Regions from separate parts of the Streptomyces sp. NPDC018263 genome, predicted to be linked through region 1. Evidence: predicted binding sites of a transcription regulator. Region 1 holds the regulator's gene; the other holds the start of a gene.
The links. Region 1 encodes HrcA, which represses chaperone genes, less so after heat shock. Its sites were predicted from a motif close to TTNGCACTCNGNNNNNCNGAGTGCNAA; they were not measured.

Region 1 (8,261 bases):
GCACCACAGGGTGCGGGTGACAGTGACGGTCACCGTGGGCCGGGACTGCCCGGGCGGCCGGTAGGTGGCGGGCGGGGTGTAGGCCGGGGTCGCGTCGCAGTCGCCGAGCCCGCTCACCTGGAAGACCTGGCGCCCGCCGACCTTGGCGACGAGATTCCCGCGCACACAGGCCCCGTTCACCGCGCGGGTCACCTTGCCGGTGACGGTGATGTCCCGCCCGTCCCTGGTCTTGCCCTGGCAGTCGACGGTGACCACGGTCGACTCGCTCGGCGACCCACTGGCCGAGGACCCGCCGTCCTGCCGCCCGGTACAGGTCAGCCAACTCACGTCCACACCACGCTTGTTCAGCGCGTCGGTGGCCGTCGAGTCGGTGGTGTAGGCGACCGAGGCCGCCCCCAGCTCCCCCGGATCACATGCCGTCACCGCACCGACGGCGAGCACCGCGAGTCCCCCGGCGGCCAGCATCCGTCCGGCCCGCGGCCGATTCCACCTCGAAGCCCCCATACACCCCAGCGTCCCACCGACACCCCCACGACGGAAGGCCGCATACGGCCAGTCACCCGAACGTGCGGCGCGGGGTTTTCAGGACCAGCGTCCGGTGCGGCCGAGCAGGAGGGCGGTCGCGGCGGTGCCGGCCGTGGAGGTGCGCAGGACGGACGGGCCGAGGACGCAGGCACGGGCGCCGGCCTCCTCGAAGAGCGCCAACTCGTCGCGGGAGACGCCCCCTTCGGGTCCGACGACCAGCACGATCTCACCCTCGGCGGGCAGCTCGGCGGTGGCCAGCGGAACCGACTCGTGCGCGAAGTCGGAGTGCAGCACGGCGGCGAAGTCGGCCTGCGCGAGCAGCGCGGCGACCTGCTTGGTGGAGGCGGCGTCCGCGACCTCGGGGAAGCGCACCCGGCGCGACTGCTTGCCCGCCTCGCGGGCGGTGGAGCGCCACTTGCCCAGCGCCTTCAGCCCCCGCTCGCCCTTCCACTGGGTGATGCAGCGCGACGCCTGCCAGGGCACGATCCGGTCGACCCCGGTCTCCGTCATGGTCTCCACGGCGAGTTCGCCCCGGTCGCCCTTGGGCAGCGCCTGCACCACGGTGATACGCGGCCGGGGCTCGGACTCCTCGCGCACCTCGGGCAGATCGACGATCAGCCGGTCCTTGCCCTCGGTGCCGGTGACCCGGCAGACCGCGTAGCGTCCGGCGCCGTCGGTGAGGACGACCTCCTCGCCGGGCTCCAGCCGCTTCACCGAGACGGCGTGCCGGCCCTCGGGTCCGTCGAGCACGTACCGGGTGCCGTCCGTGCGGAAATGGTCGACGACGAAGACGGGCGCGGTCATCGCGCGTCCCCTCCCTGGGCTCGGACGGGTCGGTACTGGCGCCCCGACTCGCCCCGTACGAGGTTGAGTTCGGCGGCGAGGGTGCGGACGAGTTCGGCCGCGGGCAGCGGCCTGGCCAGCCGGTGGCCCTGGCCCGCCCAGAGCGACATGCCCTGGGCGTCCCCGGCGGCGGTGGCGGCCTTGCGCAGCGGTGCGGTCAGGTGGTGCACGTCGGGGTAGGCGGCGGGCGCGTACGGCCCGTGCTCGCGCAGGAAGCGGTTGGTCAGGGCGCGCGCCGGGCGTCCGGAGAAGGCGCGGGTCAGCTCGGTGCGCGGGAACACCGGGTCGGTCAGCGCCCGCTTGTGGACCTCGGGGGCGCCGGACTCGGGGGTGGCCAGGAAGGCGGTGCCGAGCTGGGCCGCGGTGGCCCCGGCGGCGAGGACGGCGGCGATCTGGGCGCCGCGCATGATGCCTCCGGCGGCGACGACCGGGATCTCGACGGCCTGCGCGACCTGGGTGACCAGGGACAGCAGGCCGAGGCCGGTGCCGTCGTTCTCCGCGAGGTCGCGGTGGGTGCCCTGGTGGCCGCCCGCCTCGACGCCCTGCGCGATCACCGCGTCCGCCCCGGCCCGCTCGACCGCGCGGGCCTCCTCGACGGTGGTGGCGGTGACCAGGGTGACGGTCCCGGCCCGGCGCAGCGCCGCCAGCACCTCCGGGTCGGGCACGCCGAAGTGGAAGGAGACGGCGGCGACGGGATCGTCCAGCAGGACGGCGAGCTTGGCGTCGTAGCCGTCGTCGCGGCCGCCGTCGGGGTCGCCGGTCTCGGTCTCGTACCAGGCGGCCTCACCGGCCAGTTGCTGCGCGTACAGCTCGACGGCGCCGGACTCGGCGTGGGCGGGCTGGGGCAGGAAGAGGTTGACGCCGAAGGGGCGGCTGGTCAGCCCGCGCAGCCGTTTGATCTCGCGGTACATGCCGTCGGCGGTCTTGTAGCCGGCGGCGAGGAAACCGAGCCCTCCGGCCTCGGAGACGGCGGCGGCCAGTTCCGGCACGGCGACACCGCCCGCCATGGGGGCCTGCACGATCGGATGCACGACGAGATCGGCCAGTGCGGAGGACATGCCCGCATGGTTTCATGTCGGCCGGACAAGTCCGAATCCGGCCCGGGCGTGGGGGCGCACGCGGCGCCCCCCGCCGTCAGCGTCCGTTGAACGCGTCCTTCAGCCGGGAGAACAGCCCCTGCTGGCCGGGCTGGAACTGCCCGGTGGGCCGCTCCTCGCCGCGCAGCTTGGACAGCTCCCGCAGCACCCGCTCCTGCTCGGCGTCGAGCTTGGTCGGGGTGGTGACCTCGACGTGCACGATCAGGTCGCCCCGGCCGCCGCCGCGCAGATGCGTGACGCCCCGGTTGTGCAGCGGGATCGACTGGCCGGACTGGGTGCCGGGCCGGATGTCGACCTCCTCCATGCCGTCCAGCGTCTCCAGCGGCACCTTGGTGCCGAGGGCCGCGGCCGTCATCGGGATGGTGACCGTGCAGTGCAGGTCGTCGCCGCGCCGCTGGAAGGTGGAGTGCGGCAGCTCGTGGATCTCGACGTACAGGTCACCGGCGGGGCCGCCGCCGGGGCCGACCTCGCCCTCGCCCGCGAGCTGGATGCGGGTGCCGTTGTCGACACCGGCGGGGATCTTCACGGTCAGCGTGCGCCGGGAGCGGACCCGGCCGTCACCCGCGCACTCGGGGCACGGGGTCGGGACCACGGTGCCGAAGCCCTGGCACTGCGGGCAGGGGCGGGAGGTCATGACCTGGCCCAGGAAGGACCGGGTGACCTGGGAGACCTCGCCGCGGCCGCGGCACATGTCACAGGTCTGCGCGGAGGTGCCGGGGGCGGCGCCCTCGCCGCTGCACGTGTTGCACACGACCGCGGTGTCGACCTGGATGTCCTTGGTCGTACCGAAGGCCGCCTCGTCCAGCTCGACCTCGATCCGGATCATGGCGTCCTGGCCGCGCCGGGTGCGCGAGCGCGGGCCGCGCTGGGACGCCGTACCGAAGAACGCGTCCATGATGTCGGAGAAGTTGCCGAAGCCGCCGGCCCCGAAGCCGCCCGCGCCACCGGCGCCGCCGGCCTGCGAGAGGGGGTCGCCGCCGAGGTCGTAGACCTGCTTCTTCTGCGGGTCCGAGAGCACCTCGTAGGCGGCGTTGATCTCCTTGAACCGCTCCTGGGTCTTCGGATCGGGATTGACGTCCGGATGCAGCTCGCGCGCGAGCCTGCGGAACGCCTTCTTGATCTCATCCTGCGACGCGTCGCGGCGCACGCCGAGAACGGCGTAGTAATCCGTGGCCACTTACGACTCCGCCAGGATCTGTCCGACGTACCGTGCCACTGCGCGTACCGCTCCCATCGTTCCCGGATAGTCCATGCGGGTCGGTCCGACCACGCCGAGCTTGGCAACCGCCTCGCCGCCCGAACCGTAGCCGACCGACACGACGGACGTGGAGTTGAGTCCTTCGTGGGCGTTCTCGTGCCCGATACGCACGGTCACGCCCGGATCTTTGGCTTCGCCGAGGAGTTTGAGGAGCACGACCTGTTCCTCCAGGGCTTCCAGCACGGGCCGGATCACCAGGGGGAAGTCATGTCCGAAACGGGTGAGATTGGCGGTGCCGCCGATCATCAGCCGTTCCTCGTTCTCCTCGACCAGTGTCTCCAGCAGAGTGGAGAGCACTGTGGAGACCGTACCGCGATCCTCCGCCTCGAAGGCATCGGGGAGGTCCTCGACCAGTCGCGGTACGTCGCTGAACCGGCGCCCGGCCACCTTGCTGTTGAGCCGCGCGCGCAGGTCCGCGAGCGGTGCCTCGCCGAACGGGGCGGGGCAGTCGACCATCCGCTGCTCGACCCGGCCGGTGTCGGTGATCAGCACGAGCATCACGCGGGCGGGCGCGAGTGAGAGCAGTTCCACATGCCGCACGGTGGACCGGGTCAGCGAGGGGTACTGCACGACGGCGACCTGCCGGGTGAGCTGCGCGAGCAGCCGGACGGTGCGGGCCACGACGTCGTCCAGGTCGACCGCGCCCTCCAGGAAGTTCTGGATCGCGCGCCGCTCGGGCGCCGTCATCGGCTTCACACCGGCGAGTTTGTCGACGAAGAGCCGGTAGCCCTTGTCGGTGGGGATGCGCCCGGCGCTGGTGTGCGGCTGGGCGATGAACCCCTCCTCCTCCAGCGCGGCCATGTCGTTGCGCACGGTGGCCGGGGAGACGCCGAGGCTGTGCCGCTCGGTGAGGGCCTTGGAGCCGACGGGCTCCTCGGTGCCGACGTAGTCCTGCACGATGGCGCGCAGTACCTGCAGCCTGCGTTCGCTCAGCATGCGCACCTCCGTCACGTCGCCCCACGGCCCTTACGGTCTCCCGCCTGGCACTCTGCGCGTGCGAGTGCCAGACTTCCCCGGCCAGTGTACGGCCGTGGGGTACTCACCGGGCAAGGTCGGTGCGGTCCGCCCGGCTTGTCCCCGGCTCCTTCCCGGCTAGCGTGCGGGCATGACCGTGACTTGGGAAGACCTCGGGTGGGAGCGCTTGGCCGAGGGGGTGGGCCGGTGCCGGCTGCCGGGCTGGGACTGCACGGTGGGGCTGGTCGTGGGCGCGGGCACGGCACTGGTGGTGGACGCGGGGTCGAGCCTCGCGGAGGGGGCCGCGCTGCGGTCCGCGGCGCGGACGCTGGCCGGACGCGATGTGACCCATCTCGCGCTGACCCACCCGCACTTCGATCATGTCCTGGGCGCCCCCGCCTTCGCCGGGGCGGAGGTCTACGGCGCGGTCGGTCTCGACGTGGTCTTCCGCCACGAGCGGGAGGCCCTGCGCCGCGACGCCGTCGAGTACGGGGTCCCGGCCGGGGAGGCGGAGGCCGCCGTACGCGCCCTGGCGCCGCCCGCGCACCTGGTGTCCGGCGAGTGGACGCTCGACCTCGGCGGCGGCCGCCAGGCGCTGCTGGCCAACGTCGGGCCCGGACACACCGCCCACGATCTCGCGGTGCTGGTGCCCGGCTCCCCCGAGGTCGTCTTCTGCGGCGACCTGGTCGAGGAGTCCGGTGAGCCGCAGGCGGGCCCGGACGCGGTGCCGTCGCGCTGGCCGGACGCGCTGGACCGGCTGCTGGCCCTCGGCGGCGAGGACGCGCTGTACGTGCCCGGTCACGGAGCGGTGGTCGACGCGGCCTTCGTACGGCGCCAACGCGACGCCCTGGCAGCACGTTTCGGCGTGTCCTGAGTGCCGCGCCGCGACTTCTCCTATCGTCTGCGGAATGCGCGACTACTCCCCCGACCTGACCGCCCCCTGGAAGAAGCCGCAGCCCGTGCCCGAGGTGGCGGCGGAGGCGGGACTGGTGGTGGAGGAGCCCAGTACCGGGTTCTGCGGGGCGGTGATCCGCTGCGAGGCGGGCACGGTGACGCTGGAGGACCGCTTCGGCAAGCACCGGGTGTTCCCGCTGGAGCCGCGCGGCTTTCTGCTGGAGGGCCGCCCGGTCACCCTGGTCCGCCCGTCCGCCGCCGCCCCGGTGAAGCCCGCCCGCACCGCCTCCGGCTCGGTGGCCGTCCCCGGCGCCCGCGCCCGCGTGGCCCGTCCCGGCCGGATCTACGTCGAGGGCAGGCACGACGCCGAGCTGGTCGAGAAGGTCTGGGGCGACGACCTGCGCATCGAGGGCGTGGTCGTGGAGTACCTGGGAGGCGTGGACGACCTGCCCGCCATCGTGGCCGAATTCGCCCCGGACGCGGACGCCCGCCTGGGCGTCCTGGTGGACCACCTCCGGCCCGGCACCAAGGAGTGGCGCATCGCCGAGTCGGTCACCAGCGACCACGCCCTGGTGGTCGGCCACCCCTACATCGACATCTGGGAGGCGGTGAAGCCCGCCGCCGTCGGCATCCCCGCCTGGCCCCGCGTCCCCCACGGCCAGGACTGGAAGAAGGGCGTCTGCAAGGCCCTCGGCTGGCCGGAGAACACCGGTGCGGTGTGGCAGGCGATCCTGGCGAAGGTGACGTCCTACCGGGACCTGGAGCCGGAGCTGCTGGGCCGGGTGGAGGAACTGATCGACTTCGTCACGGCCGAGGCGTAGCGGGCCGGCCCCTCAGTCCACCAGGTCCCGCACGACCGCGTCCGCCAGCAGCCGTCCCCGCAGGGTGAGGGCCGCGTGGCCCTCGGCGTGGCGGTCGGGGCGGAGGAGGCCGTCGGTGAGGGCGCGGGTGGCGGCGGCCAGGCCGGCCGGCTTCAGGAGGGACAGCGGGACGCCGTCGCGCAGGCGGAGTTCCAGGAGGACGCGTTCGACGCGGCGGTCCTCGTCGGAGAGGAGTTCGCGGCCGGCGCCGGGAGTGCGGCCCGCGGCGAGGGCGGCGGCGTAGGCGCCGGGGTGCTTGACGTTCCACCAGCGCACGCCGCCGACGTGGCTGTGGGCGCCGGGGCCGGCGCCCCACCAGTCGGCGCCACGCCAGTACAGCTCGTTGTGCACGCAGCGGGCCGCCTCGGTGGTGGCCCAGTTGGAGACCTCGTACCAGTGCATGCCCGCCGCGGTGAGCAGTTCCTCGGCGATGAGGTACCGGTCGGCGTGCACGTCGTCGTCGGTCATCGGGACCTCGCCGCGCCGGATGCGCCGGGCGAGCTGGGTGCCCTCCTCGACGATCAGGGCGTAGGCGCTGATGTGGTCGGGGCCCGCGCCGAGCGCCGCTTCGAGGGAGGCGCGCCAGTCGTCGTCGGACTCGCCGGGGGTGCCGTAGATCAGGTCGAGGTTGACGTGCTCGAACCCGGCCGCGCGGGCCTCGGCCACGCATGCCTCGGGGCGGCCGGGGGTGTGGGTGCGGTCGAGGATCCGCAGGACGTGCGGCTTGGCGCTCTGCATGCCGAAGGAGAGCCGGTTGAAGCCGCCCTCGCGCAGGGTGGCCAGGTAGGCCGGGTCGACGGAGTCCGGGTTGGCCTCGGTGGTGATCTCGGCGTCGGGTGCGAGGCCGAACTCGTCCCGGATCGCGCCCAGCATCCGCACGAGGTCACCGGCGGCCAGCAGGGTGGGCGTACCGCCGCCGACGAAGACCGTACGGACCTCGCGGGGGTCGTCGCCGAGCACCTTGCGGGCGAGCCGGATCTCCTCCACGACCATGTCCGCGTAGTTGTCCCGCGAGGCGAGGACGCCGCCCGTGCCGCGCAGCTCGGGGGCGGTGTAGGTGTTGAAGTCGCAGTAGCCGCAGCGGGTCGCGCAGTACGGGACGTGGAGATAGAACCCGAGGGGCCGCTCGGCGGCACCGGCGAGCGCGGCGGCGGGCAGCGCGCCGTCGTCGGGGACGGACTCGCCGTCGGGGAGTGCGGAAGGCATGTCCTCCATTGTCCCGCACCGCGCGGGACCCGGTTCACGGCGCCTTCACCGGGCGCCTTCACTGGGCGCCTTCACTGTGCTTGGAGCACCAGCAGGGCGAGATCGTCCTCGGGTGCGTCCTCGCCGAAGCCGTGCACGAGGGCGCGGATGCGGTCCGCGATGTGCTCGGCGCTCAGGCCGGTGCAGCCGGAGAGGGCGCGGGCGAGGCCGTCGCCGTCGTCGAACTGGTCGGTGCCGGAGCGGCGCTCGGTGACCCCGTCGGTGACGCACAGCAGGCTGTCGCCGGGACGCAGCTCGATGGTCTCGCTGGTGTAGGTCTCGTCCTCGACGACACCGAGCAGGGTCTGCGGCCGGGCGGCGGTGCTGACCCGGCCGTCGGGGCGCAGCACCAGGGGCAGCGGGTGCCCGGCGGAGGCGAGGGTGCAGCGCACGCCGCCGTCGACCGGGGTCAGCTCGCCGTAGAGCAGGGACAGGAACCGGGTCTGCGGGCCGTCGCCGGGGGCGAAGGGTCCGCCTCCGGCGGCGATGAGGGCGCGGGCGGCGGCGTCGGCGGCCTCGGTGGCGTCGTCCAGGAGGAGCTGGTTGAGGCGGTCGAGGACGTCCGCGACGCCGTATCCCTCGCGG
Region 2 (8,261 bases), on a different contig from region 1:
GCTCCCCGCGGGCCTGCTGGGTGTGGGCGAACCCCTGATCTACGGCGTCTCACTCCCCCTGGGCCGCCCGTTCATCACCGCCTGCGTGGGCGGGGCTGCGGGCGGCGGCTTCGTCGGCTTCTTCGCCATGCTCGGCGAGAAGGTCGGCGCCACCGCCATCGGCCCCTCCGGCTGGGCCCTCTTCCCCCTCCTCACCGGCAACCAGGGCCCGGCCCCCGCGATCGCCATCTACGCGGGCGGCCTTCTGACGGCCTACGCGGTCGGCTTCGCCGCAACCCTCACCTTCGGCTTCCGCCGGGGTACGACGAGCGGCACGACACCGCCGGTCACGGACCGGACACCGGCCGGCTCGACGTGACGCGCGCTGTATCTGAGAACCCACACAGTGAGCTTCACCCTCAGCCTTCCCAGCGGGTACGACACCGCCGTCCGCCGATGGAACACCCGCCGGCCCCGCGTGACGCCCGCCCCTCCCCGTCGTTGCCCCTGGCATGAAGAAGCTCCTGTTCGCCGCCCTCGCCGTCGCCGCGTCCTCCGCCGCGCTGGCCGCTCCCGCCCACGCCGCCTCCCACGACGACCGTTGGACGGCCGAGGACACCGCCGCCTGTGCGGCGGACCTCACCGTGACCCCGGTGGTGAAGGCGGTCTCCCCGCTCCCCCTGGCCGAGCGGGCCCCCGCGTGCGGCAAGGGAAGCCTGCTGCACCAGGGTTAGGCGTACTGGGCGAGCTGGATCAGATTGCCGCAGGTGTCGTCCAGGACGGCGATGGTGACCGGCCCCGCCGCCACCGGCTCCTGGGTGAAGCGCACCCCGAGCCCGCGCAGCCGTTCGTACTCGGCGCGTACGTCGTCCACGGCGAAGGAGGTGGCGGGGATGCCGTCGCCGTGGAGGGCGGTGGTGTACGGCTTGGCGGCGGGGTGGGCGTCCGGCTCCAGCAGCAGCTCGGTGCCGTCGGGCTGCTCGGGCGAGACCACGGTCAGCCACCGGTGCTCCCCGAGCGGCACGTCGGCCTTCTTCACGAACCCCAGCACCTCGGTGTAGAAGCGCAGCGCCTTCTCCTGGTCGTCGACGAAGACGCTGGCCAGGTTGATCCTCACGGGGTGCCCTCCAGAAGGGGTCGGGGAAACGTACTCCCGCCCGATCCTCGCGCATCCGGCGACCAGCCGCGCGGGTGAGAAGCTGGAGGCATGAATCACGCCCAGCTCACCGCGCTAGGCCGCGCCCTCCGGCTCGTCGGGGAGCACGGTGAGGCGCTGTCCGCCGACACCCCGGACTCCCGGCTGCACGAGGTCAAGGCCGATCTGCGCCGCGCGCTGGACCTGCTGGACGAGAGTGTCTCGGCCGGCGCCCCCACCACCCGCTGCGCGGAGCACCCACAGGGCCCGGTGGACAAGAGCGCCCAGGACCTGTGCCTGCTGTGCGAGACCCGCAGAAGGGCCGCCCGCCGGGCGGAGTACGGCGGGCAGGGGCGCGGCCCGGAGGCACCCGCGACCGCGCCGTCCCGGTACGGCGTCCGCGCCGACCGCCCCCAGCCCCAGCAGCGCTGGCTCCCCGAGGCGTGGAACGGCCGCGAGTGGCAGCTCTGCGGCACCCCGCGAAGGGACCGCCGCGAGGCGGAGGCGTACCTCGCCGCCGCCCGCCGGGGTTCGCGCCCGGCGATGGCCTACCGTCTGGTCCACGAGTTCACCGACTACGAGGTGCTCCGCGTCTGGGGCACCCCCACCCAGGTGGACATCGAACCGATGGGCAATCTGTAGCCGGAGGCAGCAGCATGGACCAGCAGCTCAGCATGGTGACTCTGGGCGTGGAGGACCTGGCGACGAGCCGCCGTTTCTACAGCGAGGGCCTCGGCTGGACCCCGCTGCTCGACCTGGACGAGGTGGTCTTCTACCAGGTCGGCAAGGGCGTGGCGCTGGCCCTGTTCCCGCTGGCCGACCTGGCCGCCGACACCGGCGCCCCGGCCACCCCCGGCACCCCCTTCACCCTGGCCCGCAACCTCGGCTCCCCCGCCGAGGTCGACGCGGCCGTGGCCCGCGCCCGCGAGGCCGGGGCGAACGTCCTCAAGGAACCCCAGCGGGCGGCCTTCGGCGGCTATCACGCCTACTTCACCGACCCGGACGGCCACCGCTGGGAGATCTGCCACAACCCCGGCTGGTCGGTGGCCGAGGACGGCACGGTACGGCTGGCGGCGGTGGACCCGGAAAACTGAGGAGCGCGGGCAACACAAAGGCGCCGGGCGGGAGTTCACCCACCCGGCGCCTCGCAGACAGAGCCTTGCGGACAGAGCCTCAGCTAAGAGAGCCCAGCGCGGCCGCGTCGTACGGCTTCAGCTCGTCGAACCGGCCGGACAGCACCTTCGCGGCCCACTCCGGGTCCTGGAGCAGCGCGCGGCCGATGGCGACCATGTCGTACTCCTCGCGCTCGAAGCCGTCGAGGAGGTCGTCGATGCCCTTGACCGGGGAGCCCTCGCCCTGGAACGCGCCCACGAAGTCGCCGTCGAGGCCGACCGAGCCGACGGTGATGACCGGCTTGCCGGTGATCTTCTTGGTCCAGCCGGCCAGGTTGAGGTCGGAGCCCTCGAACTCGGGGAGCCAGTAGCGGCGGGTGGAGGCGTGGAAGACGTCGGCACCGGCGGCGGAGATCGGGGCGAGGATCGCCTCCAGCTCCTCCGGGGTCTCGGCGAGCCGCGCGGTGTAGTCCTGCTGCTTCCACTGGGAGTAGCGGAAGATGATCGGGAACTCGGCGGACACGCGCTCGCGCACGGCCGCGACGACCTCCGCGGCGAACTGCGCGCGGGCGACCGGGTCGCCGCCGTAGCCGTCGGTACGGCGGTTGGTGCCCTCCCACAGGAACTGGTCCAGCAGGTAGCCGTGGGCGCCGTGGATCTCGACCCCGTCGAAGCCGATGCGCTCGGCGTCGGCGGCGGCCTGCGCGAAGGCGCCGATCACGTCGTCGATGTCGGACTGCGTCATCGCCTGGCCCTTGGCCTCGGCACCGGCCTTGTGCACACCGGACGGGCCCATGGCGGGGGCGTCCGCGAACGGCGGCTCGCCCTGGCGGCGGACCATGCCGATGTGCCAGAGCTGCGGGACGATCGTGCCGCCCGCCGCGTGCACCTCACGCGCGACCTTCTCCCAGCCCGCGAGCTGCTCCTCACCGTGGAAGCGCGGCACGCTGTCGCTCTGACCGGCCGAGTCGTGCCCGACGTACGTACCCTCGGTGACGATCAGGCCGACGCCGTTGGCGGCCCGGCGGGAGTAGTACGACACCACGTCCTCGCCGGGGATGCCGCCCGGGGAGAACATCCGGGTCATCGGCGCCATCGCGATCCGGTTGGGCACGGTGAGGCCGTTGAGCTGGATCGGGCGGGACAGGAGCTGGGCCGCGCGGCTGGCGGCGGACGTCGTGACGGTCACGTGAGGGGCTCCTCGTGTGGACGGGGTGTCGTATATACCGGTTGGTATGTGAGCACGCAATGGTGCACCTAGTGAAACAACTGGTCCACCCGCCTCCGCATTCCGCTCCGCCGGACCGGGCGAGTGTGACCCCGGCCACGCTGGCCGCTCCCGGCCCAGCTCGCCCCGCCGCCGGGCGCCCCGGTTCAGCCGGCCCCCGGCACGCGCTGCTGTTCTGCCGGCCGATGTGAGGGCACACCCAACTACCCCCCCTCGAAGTAGCGTTGCCCTTCACGCGCCTTACGACGGAGGGTTTCCCACGTGACCACCTCGTTCATCCGCCCCCGACCGCCTTACTACGCGGTGATCATCACCACCCGGCCCGCCGAGGACCTGGAAGGCTACGCGGCGATGAGTGCGCGCATGGCCGAACTCGGTGAGGCGCAGCCGGGCTATCTGGGGCGCGAGTCGCTGACGGGCGAGGACGGCCGGGATCTCGTCGTCATCTACTACGCGGACGAGGCGTCGATAGCGGCGTGGAAGGCCCATCCCGAGCATCTCCAGGCCCAGCGGCTCGGACGTGACCGCTGGTACTCCTCGTACAGCGTGGAGGTCGCACGGGTGGAGCGCGCCTACGCCTTCGCCCGCGACTGACGCCCGAGAACGCCCGAGGGCCGCACCCCCGCCGGAAACCGGAGGGAAGTGCCGCCCAAGGAAAGGACAGTTGATCCGAGACGACGGATCAGAAGTCCATGTCACCGCCCGGCATGCCGCCCGGAGCGGCCGCGGCGGCCTTCTCCGGCTTGTCGGCGATGACGGCCTCGGTGGTGAGGAACAGCGCGGCGATGGAGGCGGCGTTCTGCAGGGCGGAACGCGTGACCTTCGCCGGGTCGATGATGCCCTCGGCGATCATGTCGACGTACTCGCCGGTCGCGGCGTTGAGGCCGTTGCCGACGGGCAGGTTGCGGACCTTCTCCACGACGACGCCGCCCTCGAGACCACCGTTGACGGCGATCTGCTTCAGCGGGGCCTCCAGCGCGAGCTTGACCGCGTTGGCGCCGGTCGCCTCGTCGCCCGACAGCTCCAGCTTGTCGAAGACCTGGCCGGCCTGCAGCAGGGCCACGCCACCACCGGCGACGATGCCCTCCTCGACGGCCGCCTTGGCGTTGCGCACGGCGTCCTCGATGCGGTGCTTGCGCTCCTTGAGCTCGACCTCGGTCGCGGCACCGGCCTTGATGACCGCCACGCCGCCCGCGAGCTTCGCCAGGCGCTCCTGGAGCTTCTCGCGGTCGTAGTCCGAGTCGGAGTTCTCGATCTCGGCGCGGATCTGGTTCACGCGGCCCTGCACCTGCTCCGAGGAGCCGGCGCCGTCCACGATCGTGGTCTCGTCCTTGGTGACGACGACCTTGCGGGCGCGGCCCAGCAGGTCCAGGGAGGCGTTCTCCAGCTTGAGACCGACCTCCTCGGAGATGACCTCGCCCCCGGTGAGGATGGCGATGTCGCCGAGCATGGCCTTGCGGCGGTCGCCGAAGCCCGGAGCCTTGACGGCGACGGACTTGAAGGTGCCGCGGATCTTGTTGACCACCAGGGTGGAGAGGGCCTCGCCCTCGACGTCCTCGGCGATGATCAGCAGCGGCTTGCCCGACTGCATGACCTTCTCCAGCAGCGGGAGCAGGTCCTTGACCGAGGAGATCTTGGAGTTGGCGATGAGGATGTACGGGTCCTCGAGCACCGCCTCCATGCGCTCCATGTCGGTCGCGAAGTAGGCGGAGATGTAGCCCTTGTCGAAGCGCATGCCCTCGGTGAGCTCAAGCTCCAGACCGAAGGTGTTGCTCTCCTCGACGGTGATGACGCCTTCCTTGCCGACCTTGTCCATCGCCTCGGCGATGAGCTCGCCGATCTGGGTGTCGGCGGCGGAGATGGAGGCGGTGGAGGCGATCTGCTCCTTGGTCTCCACGTCCTTGGCCTGCTCCAGCAGGGCGGTGGAGACGGCCTCGACGGCCTTCTCGATGCCGCGCTTGAGCGCCATCGGGTTGGCGCCGGCGGCCACGTTGCGCAGGCCCTCCTTGACCAGCGCCTGGGCCAGCACGGTCGCGGTGGTCGTACCGTCGCCGGCGACGTCGTCCGTCTTCTTGGCGACTTCCTTGACCAGCTCGGCGCCGATCTTCTCGTACGGGTCCTCGAGCTCGATCTCCTTGGCGATGGAGACACCATCGTTGGTGATCGTGGGGGCGCCCCACTTCTTCTCGAGGACGACGTTGCGGCCCTTGGGGCCGAGCGTCACCTTGACGGCGTCCGCGAGCTGGTTCATGCCGCGCTCGAGGCCGCGCCGCGCCTCCTCGTCGAACGCGATGATCTTGGCCATGTGAAGTGGTCCCTCCAGGACTGGGGGTGATTCCTTCGGACCGCGCCCGCGCCCGCGACGGACGGCTCGCCGGCCTCGTGGTTCCTTGCCCCACCCGGCCTGCGGGCCTCACCGACCCGGTCCTTCGTTGTCACTCTCACCTTCAGAGTGCTAACGCAATGATTAGCACTCACCCAGGGCGAGTGCAAGCGCCTTCGGGGGATCAGGACGGGACCTAACAGAACGAAGGACCCGCACCCTGTACGGGTACGGGCCCTGCGCTCAACCGGAGACGTTCAGGCGGTGACGCGAACCATGTCGGCCTGCGGGCCCTTCTGACCCTGCGAGATCTCGAACTCGACCCGCTGACCCTCTTCCAGGCTGCGGTAGCCGTCCATCTGAATCGCGCTGTAGTGGACGAAGACGTCCGCACCACCGTCGACCGCGATGAAGCCGTACCCCTTCTCCGCGTTGAACCACTTGACGGTGCCCTGAGCCATGGCTAACTCCCCTATTACTGGCCCTTGCGCAGATCCACACCTCGTGAACCTGGGTCAGACCTCGCCCCCCAATCGGTCGGGGGCGTGCGCCGGAACGCGTCGACCGCGGCTGAATGTATCTGTCCAACTGCCGTCTGCAACAGGTCAATCGGACGAGAATTCTGGACGGACACAGTCCGGAATCTGCCGCAACTTCGGCTGAATTCAGGGCAAGTCGGGCCCCACAAAAGCAACAAATGCCGCACATTACCCGCGCATTTTGGCTGCTTCTTGTCGGGTCAGCGGCATGAATCAAGGACGCCCGGCCCGCCGGAGCGGGAGCGCGTTCCCCAACTGTACCGCGCTCAATCACACAGAATGGCCCCCTCCGTTTCTCTTGCGGAGGGGGCCATTACCGGAGGTAAATTTCAGCCGCCGGCGACCGCCGGAATGATGGAGACACCCGCGCCGTCGGGCGTGGCGGTCTGAAGTCCGCCCTCGAAACGCACGTCGTCGTCATTGACGTAGACATTCACGAAGCGGCGCAGCTTGCCCTGGTCGTCCAGGACGCGGGCGGCGATGCCCTGGTGGTTCTTCTCCAGGTCCTCGATGACCTCCGCGAGCGTGCCGCCCTCGGCGGCGACCTCGGCCTGCCCGCCGGTGTAGGTGCGCAGGATGGTCGGGATGCGAACGGTCACGCTCATGCGAGGCCAGCCTCTCGGAAGGAGTCCAGGTTCGGGCGGATGGTCGCGGTCAGACCGGTGCCGGCGACCGCGTCCAGGGTCTTGAGGCCGTCGCCGGTGTTGAGGACGACGGTGGTGAGCGAGGGGTCCAGCGCGCCGGACTCGATCAGCTTGGCGGTGACACCGACCGTCACCCCGCCCGCCGTCTCGGCGAAGATGCCCTCAGTGCGGGCCAGCAGCTTGATGGCGTCCACGATCTGGGGGTCCGTCACGTCCTCCACCGCGCCACCGGTGCGGCGCGCGATGTCGAGCACGTACGGCCCGTCGGCCGGATTGCCGATGGCGAGGGACTTGGCGATGGTGTCCGGCTTCTGCGGCCGCACCACGTCGTGGCCCGCCTTGTACGCGGCCGACACCGGCGAGCAGCCCTCCGCCTGGGCGCCGAAGATCCGGTACGGCCTGTCCTCGACCAGGCCGAGCGCGATCAGCTCCTTCAGCCCCTTGTCGATCTTGGTGAGCTGGGAGCCGGAGGCGATCGGCACCACGAGCTGGTCGGGCAGCTTCCAGCCGAGCTGCTCGCAGATCTCGTACGCCAGCGTCTTGGAGCCCTCGGCGTAGTACGGCCTGAGGTTGACGTTGACGAAGCCCCAGCCCTCGCCGGCCGGGTCGCCGATCAGCTCGGAGCAGAAGCGGTTCACGTCGTCGTAGTTGCCCTCGATGCCGACCAGCTCACCGCCGTAGACGGCGGCCATGACGACCTTGCCCTGCTCCAGATCGTGCGGGATGAACACGCAGGAGCGCAGGCCCGCGCGGGCGGCGGCGGCGCCGACCGCGCCGGCCAGGTTGCCGGTGGAGGAGCAGGAGAGGGTGGTGAAGCCGAAGGCGCGGGCCGCCTCCAGCGCCTGGGCGACGACGCGGTCCTTGAAGGAGTGCGTCGGGTTGCCGGAGTCGTCCTTGACGAACAGCCCGCCGGTGACGCCGAGTTCACGCGCCAGGCGATCGGCCTTGACCAGCGGGGTCCAGCCGGGGTTCAGGTTCGGCTTGTCCGCCACGTCGGCGGGGACGGGCAGCAGCGGGGCGTAGCGCCAGATGTTCGCGGGGCCGGACTCGATGCGCGCCCGGAGCTTCTCGGTGTCGTACGCGGAGAAGTCGTAGGCGATCTCCAGCGGCCCGAAGCACTCCTCGCAGGCGAAGACGGGACCGAGCGGGACGCGGTGTCCGCACTCCCGACAGCTCAGGGCGGCGGCGGGTCCGAGATCGACGGTGGGGGTGGCGACAGTCTGCACAGCCATGGAGGCGAGGCCCTTTCTCCTCATCTTCCTCACGACGCATCTCGCCGTGAGACGGATTTGGCACCTTCC

Region 2: a site for HrcA is predicted at 5,922-5,948, ahead of groL (chaperonin GroEL). Genes of this name have one in related genera too.

What each region holds. Positions count from the first base shown of each region.
Region 1 is NZ_JBVHFA010000006.1:91,158-99,418, forward strand. Features, by position in the region: gene ACZ3HQ_RS18535 (hypothetical protein) at 1-504, opposite strand, end outside; gene ACZ3HQ_RS18540 (16S rRNA (uracil(1498)-N(3))-methyltransferase) at 583-1,329, opposite strand; gene ACZ3HQ_RS18545 (nitronate monooxygenase) at 1,326-2,426, opposite strand; gene dnaJ (molecular chaperone DnaJ) at 2,503-3,642, opposite strand; gene hrcA (heat-inducible transcriptional repressor HrcA) at 3,643-4,659, opposite strand; gene ACZ3HQ_RS18560 (MBL fold metallo-hydrolase) at 4,829-5,551, shown strand; gene ACZ3HQ_RS18565 (DUF3097 domain-containing protein) at 5,586-6,392, shown strand; gene hemW (radical SAM family heme chaperone HemW) at 6,405-7,637, opposite strand; gene ACZ3HQ_RS18575 (SpoIIE family protein phosphatase) at 7,709-8,261, opposite strand, start outside.
Region 2 is NZ_JBVHFA010000005.1:202,206-210,466, reverse strand. Features, by position in the region: gene ACZ3HQ_RS16585 (PTS transporter subunit EIIC) at 1-358, shown strand, start outside; gene ACZ3HQ_RS16580 (hypothetical protein) at 492-713, shown strand; gene ACZ3HQ_RS16575 (VOC family protein) at 710-1,096, opposite strand; gene ACZ3HQ_RS16570 (hypothetical protein) at 1,187-1,756, shown strand; gene ACZ3HQ_RS16565 (VOC family protein) at 1,771-2,208, shown strand; gene ACZ3HQ_RS16560 (NADH:flavin oxidoreductase) at 2,288-3,415, opposite strand; gene ACZ3HQ_RS16555 (antibiotic biosynthesis monooxygenase family protein) at 3,716-4,048, shown strand; gene groL (chaperonin GroEL) at 4,137-5,759, opposite strand; gene ACZ3HQ_RS16545 (cold-shock protein) at 6,035-6,238, opposite strand; gene ACZ3HQ_RS16540 (MoaD/ThiS family protein) at 6,646-6,921, opposite strand; gene thrC (threonine synthase) at 6,918-8,192, opposite strand; SAM riboswitch class I at 8,210-8,261, opposite strand, start outside.